Regions from separate parts of the Kitasatospora sp. NPDC088160 genome, predicted to be linked through region 1. Evidence: riboswitches for the same ligand, from Rfam matches in the RefSeq annotation. Region 1 holds a riboswitch; each other region holds the start of a gene.
What was found. A riboswitch is a leader RNA that binds a small molecule or an ion and turns the genes downstream of it on or off. The one in region 1 is predicted to bind cyclic di-AMP.

Region 1 (3,400 bases):
CTCAGCGTCCACCTGCGCGTGGACGTCGCCCACGCCGTCCTCGCCACCCCGTACGGCACCGGCGCGCTCACCGCCGGCGACCTCGCCCTCGCCACGCCCGACCCGCTGGCCCGCTACGAGGCCGCCATGCTCACCCACCTCGCCGACGACCACGCCGACGCCCTCGCCGTCCTCACCCGGCTGCTCGACCCGGACCTGCTCGCCCAGCACCCGGAGGTCCGCCCGCTCGCCCTGGACCGCCACGGCCTGGTCCTGCGCCTGGACCACCCGCACGGCCACCGCGACGTCCGCCTGGTCTTCCCCGAACCGGCCGCCGACACCGAGGACTTCGGGCAGCGGATGCACGAGCTGCTGACCGCCGCCCAGCACGGGCTGCCCGCCCACCGGCTCTGAACCGGCCCGCCAGACCGTCGGCCTGACTCGTCGCCACTTCGCCTCGGGGGCAGCCGGCAAGGCCCGGAAACGACAGCGGCCGGCCCGGCTCGCGAGAGAAGTCTCGCGAGCCGGGCCGGCCTGGGCGTGTCCCGCGCCCATGTCCACTGCTGCGGCGATCACCCGGTCGAGCGGTCACCCGACATGACCATCCCGGGCGGTCGATTCGCCCCGTAGCAGCGGTGGTTCCTCATCCGGCAGATCCGGCACATCCGGTACGGGTCAGAGCGCGACGCCGTGGGCCCGCAGGTAGGCGACCGGGTTGATGTCCGAGCCGTACTCCGAGCCGTTGCGGATCTCGAAGTGCAGGTGCGGGCCGGTCACGTTGCCGGTCGCGCCGGAGAGGCCGATCTGCTGTCCGGCCTTGACGGCCTGACCGATCTTCACACCGATCGAGGAGAGGTGCGCGTACTCGGCGTAGTGGCCGTCGGCGAGCTTGATCTCGACCTCGTTGCCGTAGGCGCCGCCGTTGCCGGCCTTCACCACGACACCGTTGCCGACGGCGCGCAGCGGGGTGCCGGTGGAGGCGACAAAGTCCTGGCCGGTGTGGTGGCCGGAGGCCCACATCGAGCCTGCCACGCCGTACGCGGTGCCCAGCTTCGGGCCGGCCAGCGGGGCGACGAAGGCCGAAGCGGCGGCGACCGGCACGGCGGTGACCACGGCGGACGGCGCGGCGGTCTGCAGCTGGGCCTGGAGCTGGGCGGACGGCTTGGCCGCCTCGGTCCGGACCTCCGGCTGGGCCTGCGGCTTGGCGGTGGTGGCCGGCGCGGCGTCCTGGGCGGACGGCTGGGCGGGCTTCGCCGGGGCAGCGGGCTTGGCCGGGGCGGCCTGGCCGGCGATCACGAGCCGCTGACCGGGGAAGATCAGGTCCGGGTTGCCGCCGACGACCTCACGGTTGTGGTCGTACAGCGCCTGCCAGCCGCCGTCGACGTGCTGGGCGTCGGCGATCCGGGACAGGGTGTCGCCGCTGACGACGCGGTAGCTCTCCTGCGACGAGGCCTGGGCCTGGTCGGCGGGAGCGGCGGCCGGGGCGGCGGTGACCGCGGCGGCCGGCGCGGGGTGGGCCTGGGCGCTCATCGCGGTGACGAGCGGCAGGGCGAAGGAGACACCGGTGACGGCGGTGGCGATCCCGATGCGGGCGGCGCGGGGCAGGGCGATACGACGAGCCTGTGCAGGCATGGAATTTTCCTCTCCGACGCCTGCGAGGTGAGCTGTCGGGTTCGGGCTGGAGTTGCCCGGCCGCACATGCGGCTTCACCCCTAGCCGGCCCTGGATCCGGGTACGCGAAAGCGTGCCGTTTCCGGTCCGGCGACTTACCTGTGGGTCCCCCGCTCCTGCCGTACAGAGTTCGGTGCGAGCCACCGGGCAGCGGCAGGATTCGGCGTTCCACCCGGTGGATCCGTCCGGACTGGCCGGGCGGTCGCTGAACTAAAACCCATCCGTTCGGGTGAAGCAATGTCGATCACTTGAACCGGCAACAACCCCCCGAGCTGCGGTGACCCTCCGAATGATCGGCTGCACCGTACGTGCACAATCCATTCACCCGGCGCCACTGATCCACGACGCTGCGCCGATTCCGCCACCGCTGCGCACCCGCCCGCTCACGCACCGCGCACCCACCGACACACCCCCCGGTGACCCTTGTCACGTACGCCCCACGGGCGCAGGATCGGCCCGTGGCCACCTCCGAAGCAGGAACACTGCGCCTGGGCACCTCGCGGGGACGCTGGGTCCTCCTCGCGACGGTGCTCGGCTCCAGCATGGCGATGCTCGACGGCACCGTGGTGAACGTCGCGCTGCCCCGCATCGGCACCGATCTCGGCGCCTCCCTCGCGTCCCTGCAGTGGACGCTCAACGCCTACCTGCTCACCCTGGCCGGACTGATCCTGCTCGGCGGCGCGCTCGGCGACCGGTACGGCCGGCGCCGGGTCTTCCTGATCGGCGTGCTCTGGTTCGCCGCCGCCTCCGCGGCCTGCGCCGCCGCCCCCACCATCCACGTGCTGATCGCCGCCCGCGCCGTCCAGGGCATCGGCGGGGCGCTGCTCACCCCCGGTTCGCTCGCCATGCTGCAAGCCGTCTTCCACCCGGACGACCGCTCGGCGGCGGTCGGCCTGTGGTCGGGCCTCGGCGGGGTGTCGGCCGCGGTCGGCCCCTTCCTCGGCGGCTGGCTGGTGGACGGCCCCGGCTGGCGGTGGATCTTCCTGCTGAACCTTCCGCTCGCGGCCGCCGTGGTCGCGGTCACCTCCCGGTTCGTCCCCGAGAGCCGGAACGAGAGCGCCGTCGGCCGCTTCGACGTCCCCGGCGCGCTGCTCGCCGCGCTCGCCCTCGGCGCGATCACCTACGCGCTGACCGCCGCCGGGGAGGGCCTGTCCCCCGCGGTCTGGCTCACCGGCGCGATCGGCCTGCTGCTCGGCGCTGCCTTCATCGCGGTCGAGCGCCGCGCCGCCGAGCCGATGCTGCCGCTCGGCCTCTTCTCCTCCCGGCTGTTCACCGCCGTCAACCTGGTCACCCTCTGCGTCTACGCGGCGTTCAGCGGGGTGTTCTTCCTGCTGGTGGTGCAGTTGCAGATCGTCTCCGGCTTCTCCCCGCTGGTCTCCGGCCTCGCCCTGGTCCCGATCACCGTGCTGATGCTGACCCTGTCGGCGCGCGCCGGGCGGCTGGGCAAGCGGATCGGCCCCCGGATCCCGCTCACCGTCGGTCCGCTGCTGTGCGCCGCCGGGGTGCTGCTGATGCTGCGCACCGGCCCCGGCTCCTCCTACTGGGCGGACGTGCTGCCCGCCGTCACGGTGCTGGGCTGCGGGATGACCCTGTTGGTCGCGCCGCTGACGGCGACGGTGCTGGCCGCCGTCGAGGTCCGGCACGCGGGCATCGCCAGCGGCGTCAACAACGCCGCCGCCCGCGCGGCCGGGCTGCTCGCGGTCGCCGCGCTGCCCTCGCTCGCCGGGCTGAGCGGCGACGCCTACCGGGT
Region 2 (3,400 bases), on a different contig from region 1:
GGACGCCGCCCCGCCCGGCGGCACCACCACCGTCCACGCCTTCATCGCCAACCGCGGCCCGGACACCACCGCCGCACCGTTCACCGTGCTGGTGACGCTGCCTCCCGGGGTCTCCCCAGTGGGCCCGTACTTCCCCGAGGACTGCGAGGTACGGCTCAACGGCCGACAGGTGCGCTGTGTCTTCCCGGCCGGACTGCCCCCGCTGCGCAGCGCGACCGCGCTGGTACCGGTGCACCTCTCCCCGGACCTGCGGATCGGCAAGCTCACCGGCGGCTCGGTCGCGGTGCGCGGCGTGGACGACCCGGACGAGGGGAACAACCGGCAGCCGTTCGACATCACGGTGGTCGAGACGGCTCCCGGTTCCTGACCCGGAAGCCCCGAAGGCCCTACCGGTACACGCGGACGTAGTCGGCGGCGAAGGTGATCGGGGCGGTGCCCTGCGGCGCCGGGTGGTACTTCCCCGCGCCGACCGACAGGTTGAGGATCAGGTACGCCGACCAGTTGGCGCCGACGCCCTTGCCGTCCGAGAACACCTTGGCGCCGTTGACGTACCAGTCCACCGAGGTGGCGCCGTAATAGGTGCCGATGGTCACCCACTGGTCCTTCGCGACGGCGCCGGCGTCGGTGTAGTACTTGGGGTTGCCGGGGTTGACGTGGTTGGTCAGCTCCAGCAGGTTCGGGTTGTCGGGGTGGTACTCGAAGGAGTCGACCTCCCCGTTGCCGTTCTTCCAGGTCCAGAAGGCCGGCCAGGCGCCGGAGCCGGACGGCAGCTTGACCCGGGTCTCGGCGTAGTCGCCGGTCCTGACCTGGAAGCCCTCGCTGGAGCCCTCGGTGGTCAGGAAGCCGGTGTTCCAGGCCTGCTTGCCGTTCTCCAGCGTGGTGGTGCCGGGCGCGGCGGTGAAGGTGGCGACCCCGTTCGCGACGCTGACGTTGTTCTTGTTCAGCAGGTCGAGCTTGTTGTCGTCCGGGTTGTGGTTGCCGTACTTGTACGCGGTGCTCTTGTCGCCGACCCAGCGCGAGCCCCAGCTGATCGGGCCGTTGAACTCGTCGGACCAGGTCAGCGACTTGCCGGCGACCGGGGATGCGGGGGTGCCGGCCGACGGGCTGGCGGTGGCGCTCGGGCTGCTCGGGCTCGGGCTGCTCGTCGGGGTCGGCTTCGCGGTGGGGGTCGCCGTCGGGGTCGGGGCGGGAGTCGGGGTCGGGGCGGGAGTCGGCTTCGTGGTGGGCGTCGGGGTCGGGGGCGGAGTCGGCGCCGGGGTGCTGGAGACCACCAGCTGCTGCGAGGCCAGGTTGTGCCAGGCCCCGCCGAGGTCCTGCCAGAAGCCGAACTGGGTGTACGTCCCGGCCGGCAGGGCGCGTGCGCCGCTGGTGAAGGACAGGCCGCTCGGGCAGATCTGCACATTGGAGGCGTTGCCCGGGAAGTCGAGGTTCGCACCGGCCGCGTTCCGGACGCCCACGCCGACGGTCTTCGCGGTGAAGCAGGCCGAGGAGTGGAGGGTCAGCGAGGCGGTGGCGGCCTGGTTGGCGACCATGGTCGCCGGGGCGAGCCGGTCCTGGGTGACGGTCGGGGCGGTGGCGGCCTGGGCGCCGGAGACGGCCGGCAGGCCGAGCAGTCCGGCGCCGGTGACGGCGAGCGCTCCGGTGACGGCGAGGGCGGCGTTGCGGCCCCGGTGGGAGGGGCGGGCGTGGCGCGGCGCGCGGCGCCGGGCAGGCTGGTGCATGGCAGTGTCCTCTGCGACGCCTGCGAGGTGAGCTGTCGGATTCGGGCTGAGGCAGCCCGGCCGCCGGTGGAAGCGGCTTCACCCCTAGCCACGGCCCGCACGCGGGAGCGTACGGGCCGGGCGCTGACCTTGGTTCCCCCGCTCCCGTCCGCTGTGGTGCTCGGTTGCCGGCCGGCGGGTGGACAGGACTCGGCGTCCCGGCGGCGGGGGTCCGCGAGGGCGGACGACGGTTGCAGGCTAGGCAGGCCGTCCGTGAACGGACAACCTGCTCGGGCCGGTTGTCGCACAGGTCACAGTGGTGTCGATCAACGACGCTGCGTGGTGGATCAGTTGGGACGGATCAGCGGAGCCGTCGAGCTGCCGAACGACGAATCGGCGAATCGGCGAATCGGCGGTCCACGGGTCAAGCGAGCCAGTTGTCGACCTGGCTCTCGGCCTCCGGTGCCCAGGCGAGTTCCAGGTGGTTGAGGCCGGTGAGCAGCCGGGTGCCGCCGATCGTCGCGATGCCGGTGGTGTCCAGGGCGCTCGCGGTGAACACGATGCCGTCGCTGGGCCCCCGGTTCTCGTTGAGCACGCCCGGGATGTCGGCGGACCCGCCCGCGAGCAGATAGGTGCGCACCGACGCGGGGACGCCCGCCTGTTGCAGCGGCGCGATCAGCGAACCGGCGTCGATCGCCGCCTGGATGCCCTGGCCGGAGGTGTAGAAGCCCTGGCCGCCGTAGTAGGTGGTCCACCAGTCCTGGGCGGTGCCGTCCACCCCGTACCGGCCGTCCCAGCGGGCGAGCAGCTGGCGCTGGCCCGGGTAGCAGTCGTAGCCGCCGGTGGGCAGCACGCCGAGGCAGGGCTGCGCCGTGTAGGTGCCGTAGCAGGTCATGTAGAGGTGCGGGGACGGCGCGTTGGCGGTGCCGCCGCAGGCCGGCCAGCTCGCGAGGTCGAACGACCAGCCGTGCGCGTACACGTAGTCGAGCCCGCCGTTCGGGCCCCCGAGGGTGATCAGGCGGCGCACGTCGCCCGCGTAGGCCCGCCCCCAGGACGGGCGCACCGAGGACACGTACGCCCGGGCGGCGACCTCGCCCTTGCTCCAGGCCACCACGTCCACCTGGGGGACGCCGAGGCGGGCCCGGATCAGCGCGACGGCGTCGCCGACGGCCTGCGCCTGGAGCAGGTTGTCGCCCTGTTTGTGGGCGAAGCCGATGGCGAACACCCGGTGGCCGGTGCCGGCGAGGTACTGGGCGAGGCCGGTGGACGGGCAGGCGGAGGCACCGCAGGTGCCGCTCTCCCCCGGGTTCGCCCAGGCGCGGTCGGCGTTGTCGTTGGCGCCGTGGACCAGCAGCACGGGGGTCGGACGGCTACCGGTGTCCCAGCCGGTCGCCGAGTACAGCAGGAAGCGGCTGGAGGAGGGCTGGCCGGTGCCGCCGAAGTACGTCCGGCGGGCGCCGTCCTGGTCGCCGCGGCCGTCGGCCGGGTACTGCTCGGTACGGAAGCCGGGGGTGGTGTCGAGGTAGCGCTCGACCTTGGCCCAGCCGTTGCCGGGGGCGGGGAAGGCGGCTTCGAGGGCGAGCGGGGCGGTGGCCGCCTGGGCGGCGGTCTGGGCAGTGGCGGTCTGGGCGACGGTGGCCTGGGCGGGAGTGGGGGTGCCGAGGAGCAGCGCGGCGAGGGTGAGCAGGAGGGCGGACAAC
Region 3 (3,400 bases), on a different contig from region 1:
CGGATGGCCAGCCGGGGGCCGGTGAGTCGTACGGGGACCATGGCAGCCGACCCTACCCCCGGCCAGCGGTTACCGTTCGAGCTATGAACGACGAAGACCTGCGGCTCGCCCCGCGCACCAGGGCCTCCGACCTGCTCGCCTGGGCGGCGGAAGAGGACCGCGCCCCGGTGGCCGAAGCGCCGCTGCGCGCGGTGCTGGCCCTGCTGGAGCTGGGCGAGGGCAGGATGCACGACGGCTGGCCCGAACTGACCTCGAACGCGGTGGAGCACCTGCTGTACGAGCGGCTCTACCTGTACGTCCAACCCGAACCGGAGGCGGACCCGCTGGCGTACGGCGCCGCCGTCCGGCTGCTGACCGACCACCAGCGGGCCGCCAAGCGGCTCAACGCCAAGCGCCAGGAGCGGCTGCACGCCGAGGCCGAGTGGCAGGGCGAGGTCGCGGCCGGGCTGCTGCGCCGCGCCGACCTGGTGACCTGGCCCCGGCTGTACGCGCTGCTGCTGCACGCGTACGGGGCGGACGTCGCGGATCCGGAGGCGGTGCGGGAGTGGCTGACCGGCTTCCGGGAGCTGGCGCAGGAGGAGCGGCTGGCCGTGTTCGCCGCACTGGCGCAGACCGGCTGGCTGGACGAGGTGGACGAGCAGGGCTGGAGCCCGACCCGGGTGATCTCGGTCGGCATGGCCACCGACGGCGCGCGCCGGCTGCTGGAGCAGGGCCTGATGCGGCGCAGCTACCGCAACCTGGCCGAGCTGACCGCGCTGGGCCGGCCGATGCCGGACGAACTGGCCGGGGACTTCGGGGCGTTCGAGGAGGCGGCGGTGGAGGCCGCGCTCGACCTGTACGGGGAGTGGACGGTGCCCGGGCTGCCGCGACTGCTGGTGGAGGAGTTCCCGGACCTCGCGCCGGAGCCGGGGCAGGAGGAGATCGACGCGTACCTGGCCGGGCTGGCAGACCCGGCGCAGGAGTGACGCGGCGAAGCCCCGGCCGCGGTGCCTTCTGGTTCCGGCGGCCGGGGCTTCGCGGGTGCGTCAGGGGTTGACGCCGCGCTGCTGGAACCAGGTCTCCGGGTCGACGGGGGCGCCGCCACCGGGGCGGACCTCCACGTGCAGGTGCGCGCCGGTGACGTTGCCGGTGGCGCCGACCTTGCCGATCTGCTGGCCGGAGCCGACCTTGCCGGAGCCCTTGATGATCGAGGAGAGGTGGCAGTACCAGATCTCGGTGCCGTCGGGCAGGGTCTCGACGATCCGGTAGCCGTACGAGCCGGACCAGCCGGCCGAGGTGATGGTGCCCTGGCCGACCGCGTAGACGGGGGTCCCGGTGTCCGCGGCGAAGTCCAGGCCGGTGTGCAGGTGGGCCCAGTAGCGGGCGCTCTGGCCGTAGTGGGCGGTGAGGTGGTAGTCGCGCACCGGCAGGGTGAGGGCGGCGGCCTTGGCCCGCTCGGCCTCCTCGGCGGCCCGCTTGGCCTCGGCCTCCTTCGCGGCGGCCTTGGCCTCCGCCTCCTTCGCGGCCTGGACGCGGGCGTCCTCCTCGGCGGCGGTGCGCTGGCTGTCGGCCTGCAGCTGGATGCGGGCGGCGAGCGCGAGGCCGGGGTCGGCGGAGAGGGCGACCGGGGTCTCGTCCGGGGTCTCGATGGCGGGGGCGGCGGCCGGGGTGGCGGAGGCGAAGCCGGTGGCGCCCAGGGTGGCGGCGACGGCGGTGACGCCGAGCAGCGGGGAGGCCCCACGGACCTGACGCGGCATCCGGTGCCGGTTGGTCTCGGCCTCCGGGCCCGCGTACTCGGGGCCGTCCGGGCCGGGGTGGTCGAGGAGCCGGGTACCTGCTGCGAGGCCGGCCGGGTGTGCCGGAGTGTGCGTCGACGCCACGGAGGCGCGCTCCTTTCCTTCCTTCGCGCCTACCGGGTTAGCTGACGGGTTCGGAGCAGGAAGGTCTCCTACGGCCGGGCCGGAGCCCCGCCGATTCACCCCAAGGAACGTGGTTCCCCGGCTCCCTGACCTGCCCGGAGGCCGGTCGGCGGGATTAGGCGACGGCGCACGGTGCCGTCTGGGTACGGCGTTGACGACCGCGCTGCGTTATCAAACGTTAATCCTAGGAGGCCCTGATTCCAAGCCGTTCGCCCGGGACGACCGGAGACGGGCGGGGCACTCCGGGGCACGACGGGCGTTTTGTTCCCCTTGGACGCCCCTGCACCCCCTTGAGCACCGTTGACGCCACCTCACGTGATCGGACGTCAACGAACGGCCCTTCATCCGCGCACCCCCCGCCAGCCTCCCCCGCTCCGCAGGGCGCGAGGGCTTGACGGCTAAGGCTATTAGCCTTAGCTTTATGGCTATCGGCGGCAGCGCCGAAGCCCCGCACCGGCAACCCTCCGGAGGCCCACCATGAACGCCACCAGCGCCCCCACCACCCAGTACCTCGACGTCACCGGCGGCCGCCTCGCCTACGACGACACCCGACAGGGCGACGGCGCCCCCGTCGTGCTGCTCCCCGGAATGCTCGACACCCGCGCCGCCTACCGGCACCTCCGCCCGCTGCTGGCCGCCGCCGGCCGCCGGGTCATCACCATGGACCTGCGCGGCTTCGGGGAATCCTCGATCATCTGGGACGACTACTCCCCCGCCGCCATCGCCACCGACGTCCTCGCCCTGCTCGACCACCTCGGCATCGACCGCGCCGTCCTGGTCGGCAACTCCTACACCGGCGCGACGGTCGTCAAGGCCGCCGGCGACGCCCCCGAGCGGGTCGCCGGCATCGCCCTGATCGACGCCTTCATCGAGAACCCCCCGCCCGGCGCCCTCATGCGCGGCGCCCTCCGCGTCATGGGCTTCCTGACCGTCCACTCGCCCGCCTTCTGGGGCCTCTACCACCGCAAGCTGGCCTACCCGGGCGCCAAGCCCGCCGACTTCGACCCGTACGTGGCCGGACTCGTCGCCGCCATGCGCACCCCCGGCCGCAAGACCGCCACCCGCGGACACGTCAGCGGGGACTCCGCGCCCGTCGGCTGGACCGCGGCCGTGCGCTGCCCCTCGCTCGTCATCATGGGCAGCAAGGACCCCGACTTCCCCGAGCCGGAAGCCGTCGCCGACCGGCAGGCCATCGCGCTCAACGCGCGGAAGGTCATGATCGACGGATCCGGGCACTACCCGATGGCCGACAACCCGCAGGCCACCGCCGACGCCCTGCTGCCCTTCCTCGCCGAACTCGCCTGAGCCCCGCCCGCCCACGTCAGCCCCGCCACGCCACGTACGCCTTCCACCGACGGAGAGCCCACACCATGCCCCGAGTAGGACTCACCCCCGAGCAGGTCGTCGACCACGCCATCGCCCTCATCGACGAGCAGGGCGCCGACGCCCTCACCCTGGCCGCCGTCGCCGCCCGGGCCGGGGTCGCCACCCCGTCGCTGTAC
Region 4 (3,400 bases), on a different contig from region 1:
GCGGAGGATCGTAGGCAGGTCCTGACCCTCCGCAACAGGGATTACCCCTCAGGTGACCAGGGTCACGCCCGCCACCCGGCCAAGAGCTGTCCAAGAGCTGTCCACGGACCGTCCACGGGGCGTCCACGGAGCGTTGGCGGGCCGTCCGCCGGGTGTTGACGATCCGGCCCCGCCGGTCGCGTCCGCCGGAGGCGGTGCGGCCCCGACCCACCGGATACGGTCGACGCATGCCAGTGCAGCCCGATCCCGCCGCCCCGCAGCTCTTCACCTGGGAGTTCGCCACCGATCCGTACCCCGCCTACGCCTGGTTGCGCGAGCACGCCCCGGTGCACCGCACGACGCTGCCGAGCGGGGTGGAGGCCTGGCTGGTGACCCGCTACGCGGACGCTCGGCAGGCGCTGGCGGACGGCCGGCTGTCGAAGAACCCGGCGCACCACAGCGAGCAGGCGCACCGCACCGGGCGGGTGGGAATTCCGGGGGAACGCCAGGCGGACTTGATGACGCATCTGCTGAACATCGACCCGCCGGACCACACCCGGCTGCGCCGGCTGGTGTCGAAGGCGTTCACGCCGCGCCGGGTGGCGGAGTTCGAGCCGCGGGTGCAGCAGCTCACGGACCGGCTGATCGACGGCTTCGCGCAGCGCGGTTCGGCGGACCTGATCCACGAGTTCGCGTTCCCGCTCCCCATCTACGCGATCTGCGACCTGCTGGGCGTGCCGGCCGAGGACCAGGACGACTTCCGGGACTGGGCCGGGATGATGATCCGGCACGGCGGCGGCCAACGCGGCGGCGTGGGGCGGGCGGTGAAGCGGATGCGGGCGTACCTGCTGGAGCTGATCCACCGCAAGCGGGCGGATCCGGGTGATGACTTGATCTCGGGCCTGATCCGGGCGAGCGACCACGGCGAGCACCTGAACGAGAACGAGGCCGCCGCGATGGCGTTCATCCTCCTGTTCGCGGGGTTCGAGACGACCGTCAACCTGATCGGCAACGGCACGTACGCGCTGCTGCGCAACCCGGAGCAGCGCAGGCTGCTGCAGGAGTCGGTGGTGCGCGGCGAGACGGCGCTGCTGGAGACCGGGATCGAGGAACTCCTGCGCTACGACGGGCCGGTGGAGATGGCGACGTGGCGTTTCGCGACGCGGCCGCTGTCGATCGGCGGGGTGGACATCCCGGTGGGCGATCCGGTGCTGGTGGTGCTGGCCGCGGCGGATCGCGATCCGGCCAGGTTCGCGGACGAGAACACCCTGGACCTGGCCCGCACGGACAATCCGCACCTGGGTTTCGGCCACGGGATCCACTACTGCATCGGCGCCCCGCTGGCCCGCCTGGAGGGGCGGAGCGCACTGGCCACGCTGCTTTCCCGGCTGCCGGACCTGCGGCTCGCGGAAAACCCGGAGAACCTGCGCTGGAGGGGCGGCCTGATCATGCGTGGCCTGCGGGAACTCCCGGTCGAATTCACTCCGGAGACCTGCTCTCCGCACGCGCCGCCGGGCACGCCGACCGACGCCCCGACACGCTGACGGCATGTCTCCGGCGGCCCGTGGAGCCAGGCCTGAACCCGCATTAATCCGGACATACCGCCGCCGTTGGTAGGCGATTGACCACGCGCCGTAATTTGTGTGTGATATCGGTGATATGAGCTTGTTATTGGTCTGATGATCTGTCTACTCTCCCTGGAGTTCGCAGCTGCGGACCTCGTGCGCGGAACGCCGAATCCTGCCCGCCGCGTCACGGGAAACCGACCAGACCCTGGGCAGGGGCGGGGGAACCAGGTTTGTTGCCGTTCCCCGACGGCTTGGGGTGAAGCCGCCCGAGCGGAATCGTTTCCGCTTTCGGCGGCCGGGCCACCTCCCGGTCCGAACCCGACAGCTCACCTCGCAGGCGTGCGGAGAGGGACCTCTTCATGCTGTTCGTTGGAACCGGCCGCCACCGCCGTCGCACCCAGACCGAGAAGGCCATCGCCGTCGCCGGTGTGGCCGGCGTCGGACTCGCGATGCCGCTCCTCACCGCCACCGGCGCCTCCGCCGCCCCGGCCTCCACCTGGGACGCCGTCGCCCAGTGCGAGAGCGGCGGCAACTGGAGCATCAACACCGGCAACGGCTTCTCCGGCGGCCTGCAGTTCACGCCCAGCACCTGGAAGGCGTACGGCGGCACCTCCTACGCCCCGCAGGCCAACCAGGCCAGCAAGGCGCAGCAGATCTCGGTCGCCGAGAAGGTGCTGGCCTCGCAGGGCCCGGGCGCCTGGCCGGTCTGCTCCCAGAAGGCCGGCCTGAGCAAGGGCGGCGCCCCGGCCTCCGTGGACACCTCCACGGACGCCAAGCCCGCCAAGCAGTCCGCCGCCAAGCCGACCCAGCAGGCGCAGGCCCCGAAGCCCGCCCAGCAGCCGGTCAAGCAGGCCGCCCCGAAGCCGGCCGCCCAGCAGCCCGTCCAGCAGGCCCCGCAGCAGACGCAGCCGCAGACCCAGGGCTTCTCCGGCAAGGCCGGCTGGGACGCCGACGCGAAGGTGTACTGGTACCAGAACAACGGCGCCTGGTACTGGACCAGCCACCAGAGCGTCTACCAGCAGTACGCGGGCCAGCCCGCCGCCCAGCCGCAGTACGCGCCCCGCGCCGCGCAGCCCGCGCAGTCCGCCCCGGCCGCGCAGCCCGCCGCCGCGCAGGGCGGTCACGACTACACCGTCCGGGCCGGCGACACGCTGTCGACGATCGCCGCCGCCCAGGGCGTGTCCGGCGGCTGGCAGTCGGTGTACGACGGCAACCGCGGCACCGTCGGCGGCAACCCCAACCTGATCATGCCCGGCCAGGTGCTGCACCTCGGCTGAGCGGCCCGGGCCCTGAACGGCCCGCGCCCTGCGGGCGAAGGGGGACGGGACCTGTCCCCCTTCGCCCGCATTCCCCCGTATTCGCCCGCTTCGATCGGGCAAGCAGGTGAACTACCGGTGGGTAGCCGGGCCACACGCTGAGACGGGACCGAGGCCAGCGCGGCCCCGGGGGCCGGGGCGGTTAGGCTCTGGTCGTAACGACTCCGCAATCGTCCCGCCGGCAGCACCCAACGTCAGCCGGACCCTGCTTCCGCAAGGAGATGCCTCGTGCCGTCCATCGATGTCGTCGTAGCCCGTGAGATCCTCGACTCGCGTGGCAACCCCACGGTCGAGGTCGAGGTCGGCCTCGACGACGGCAGCACCGGCCGTGCCGCTGTCCCGTCGGGTGCCTCCACCGGCGCCTTCGAGGCGCTCGAGCTGCGCGACGGTGACAAGAACCGCTACTTCGGCAAGGGCGTGGAGAAGGCCGTCCTGGCCGTCATCGAGCAGATCGGCCCGGAGCTGGTCGGCTACGACGCCACCGAGCAGCGCCTGATCGACCAGGCCATGCTCGACCTGGACGCCACCCCGGACAAG

Region 2: it holds a riboswitch for cyclic di-AMP, as region 1 does, so the genes downstream of both, ACIOGZ_RS01530 (glycoside hydrolase family 16 protein) here and ACIOGZ_RS12435 (LysM peptidoglycan-binding domain-containing M23 family metallopeptidase) in region 1, are expected to answer to the same signal.
Region 3: it holds a riboswitch for cyclic di-AMP, as region 1 does, so the genes downstream of both, ACIOGZ_RS08830 (M23 family metallopeptidase) here and ACIOGZ_RS12435 (LysM peptidoglycan-binding domain-containing M23 family metallopeptidase) in region 1, are expected to answer to the same signal.
Region 4: it holds a riboswitch for cyclic di-AMP, as region 1 does, so the genes downstream of both, ACIOGZ_RS32615 (transglycosylase family protein) here and ACIOGZ_RS12435 (LysM peptidoglycan-binding domain-containing M23 family metallopeptidase) in region 1, are expected to answer to the same signal.

Annotation. Positions count from the first base shown of each region.
Region 1 is NZ_JBIUSS010000007.1:36,053-39,452, reverse strand. It holds gene ACIOGZ_RS12440 (DUF2470 domain-containing protein) at 1-393, shown strand, start outside; gene ACIOGZ_RS12435 (LysM peptidoglycan-binding domain-containing M23 family metallopeptidase) at 655-1,611, opposite strand; cyclic di-AMP (ydaO/yuaA leader) riboswitch at 1,614-1,796, opposite strand; gene ACIOGZ_RS12430 (MFS transporter) at 2,109-3,400, shown strand, end outside.
Region 2 is NZ_JBIUSS010000001.1:361,609-365,008, reverse strand. It holds gene ACIOGZ_RS01535 (hypothetical protein) at 1-367, shown strand, start outside; gene ACIOGZ_RS01530 (glycoside hydrolase family 16 protein) at 387-1,721, opposite strand; cyclic di-AMP (ydaO/yuaA leader) riboswitch at 1,724-1,890, opposite strand; gene ACIOGZ_RS01525 (lipase) at 2,125-3,400, opposite strand, start outside.
Region 3 is NZ_JBIUSS010000005.1:21,590-24,989, forward strand. It holds gene ACIOGZ_RS08820 (GNAT family N-acetyltransferase) at 1-41, opposite strand, end outside; gene ACIOGZ_RS08825 (hypothetical protein) at 84-965, shown strand; gene ACIOGZ_RS08830 (M23 family metallopeptidase) at 1,026-1,859, opposite strand; cyclic di-AMP (ydaO/yuaA leader) riboswitch at 1,872-2,030, opposite strand; gene ACIOGZ_RS08835 (alpha/beta fold hydrolase) at 2,376-3,203, shown strand; gene ACIOGZ_RS08840 (TetR-like C-terminal domain-containing protein) at 3,269-3,400, shown strand, end outside.
Region 4 is NZ_JBIUSS010000025.1:8,011-11,410, reverse strand. It holds gene ACIOGZ_RS32620 (cytochrome P450) at 228-1,523, shown strand; cyclic di-AMP (ydaO/yuaA leader) riboswitch at 1,734-1,901, shown strand; gene ACIOGZ_RS32615 (transglycosylase family protein) at 1,907-2,824, shown strand; gene eno (phosphopyruvate hydratase) at 3,092-3,400, shown strand, end outside.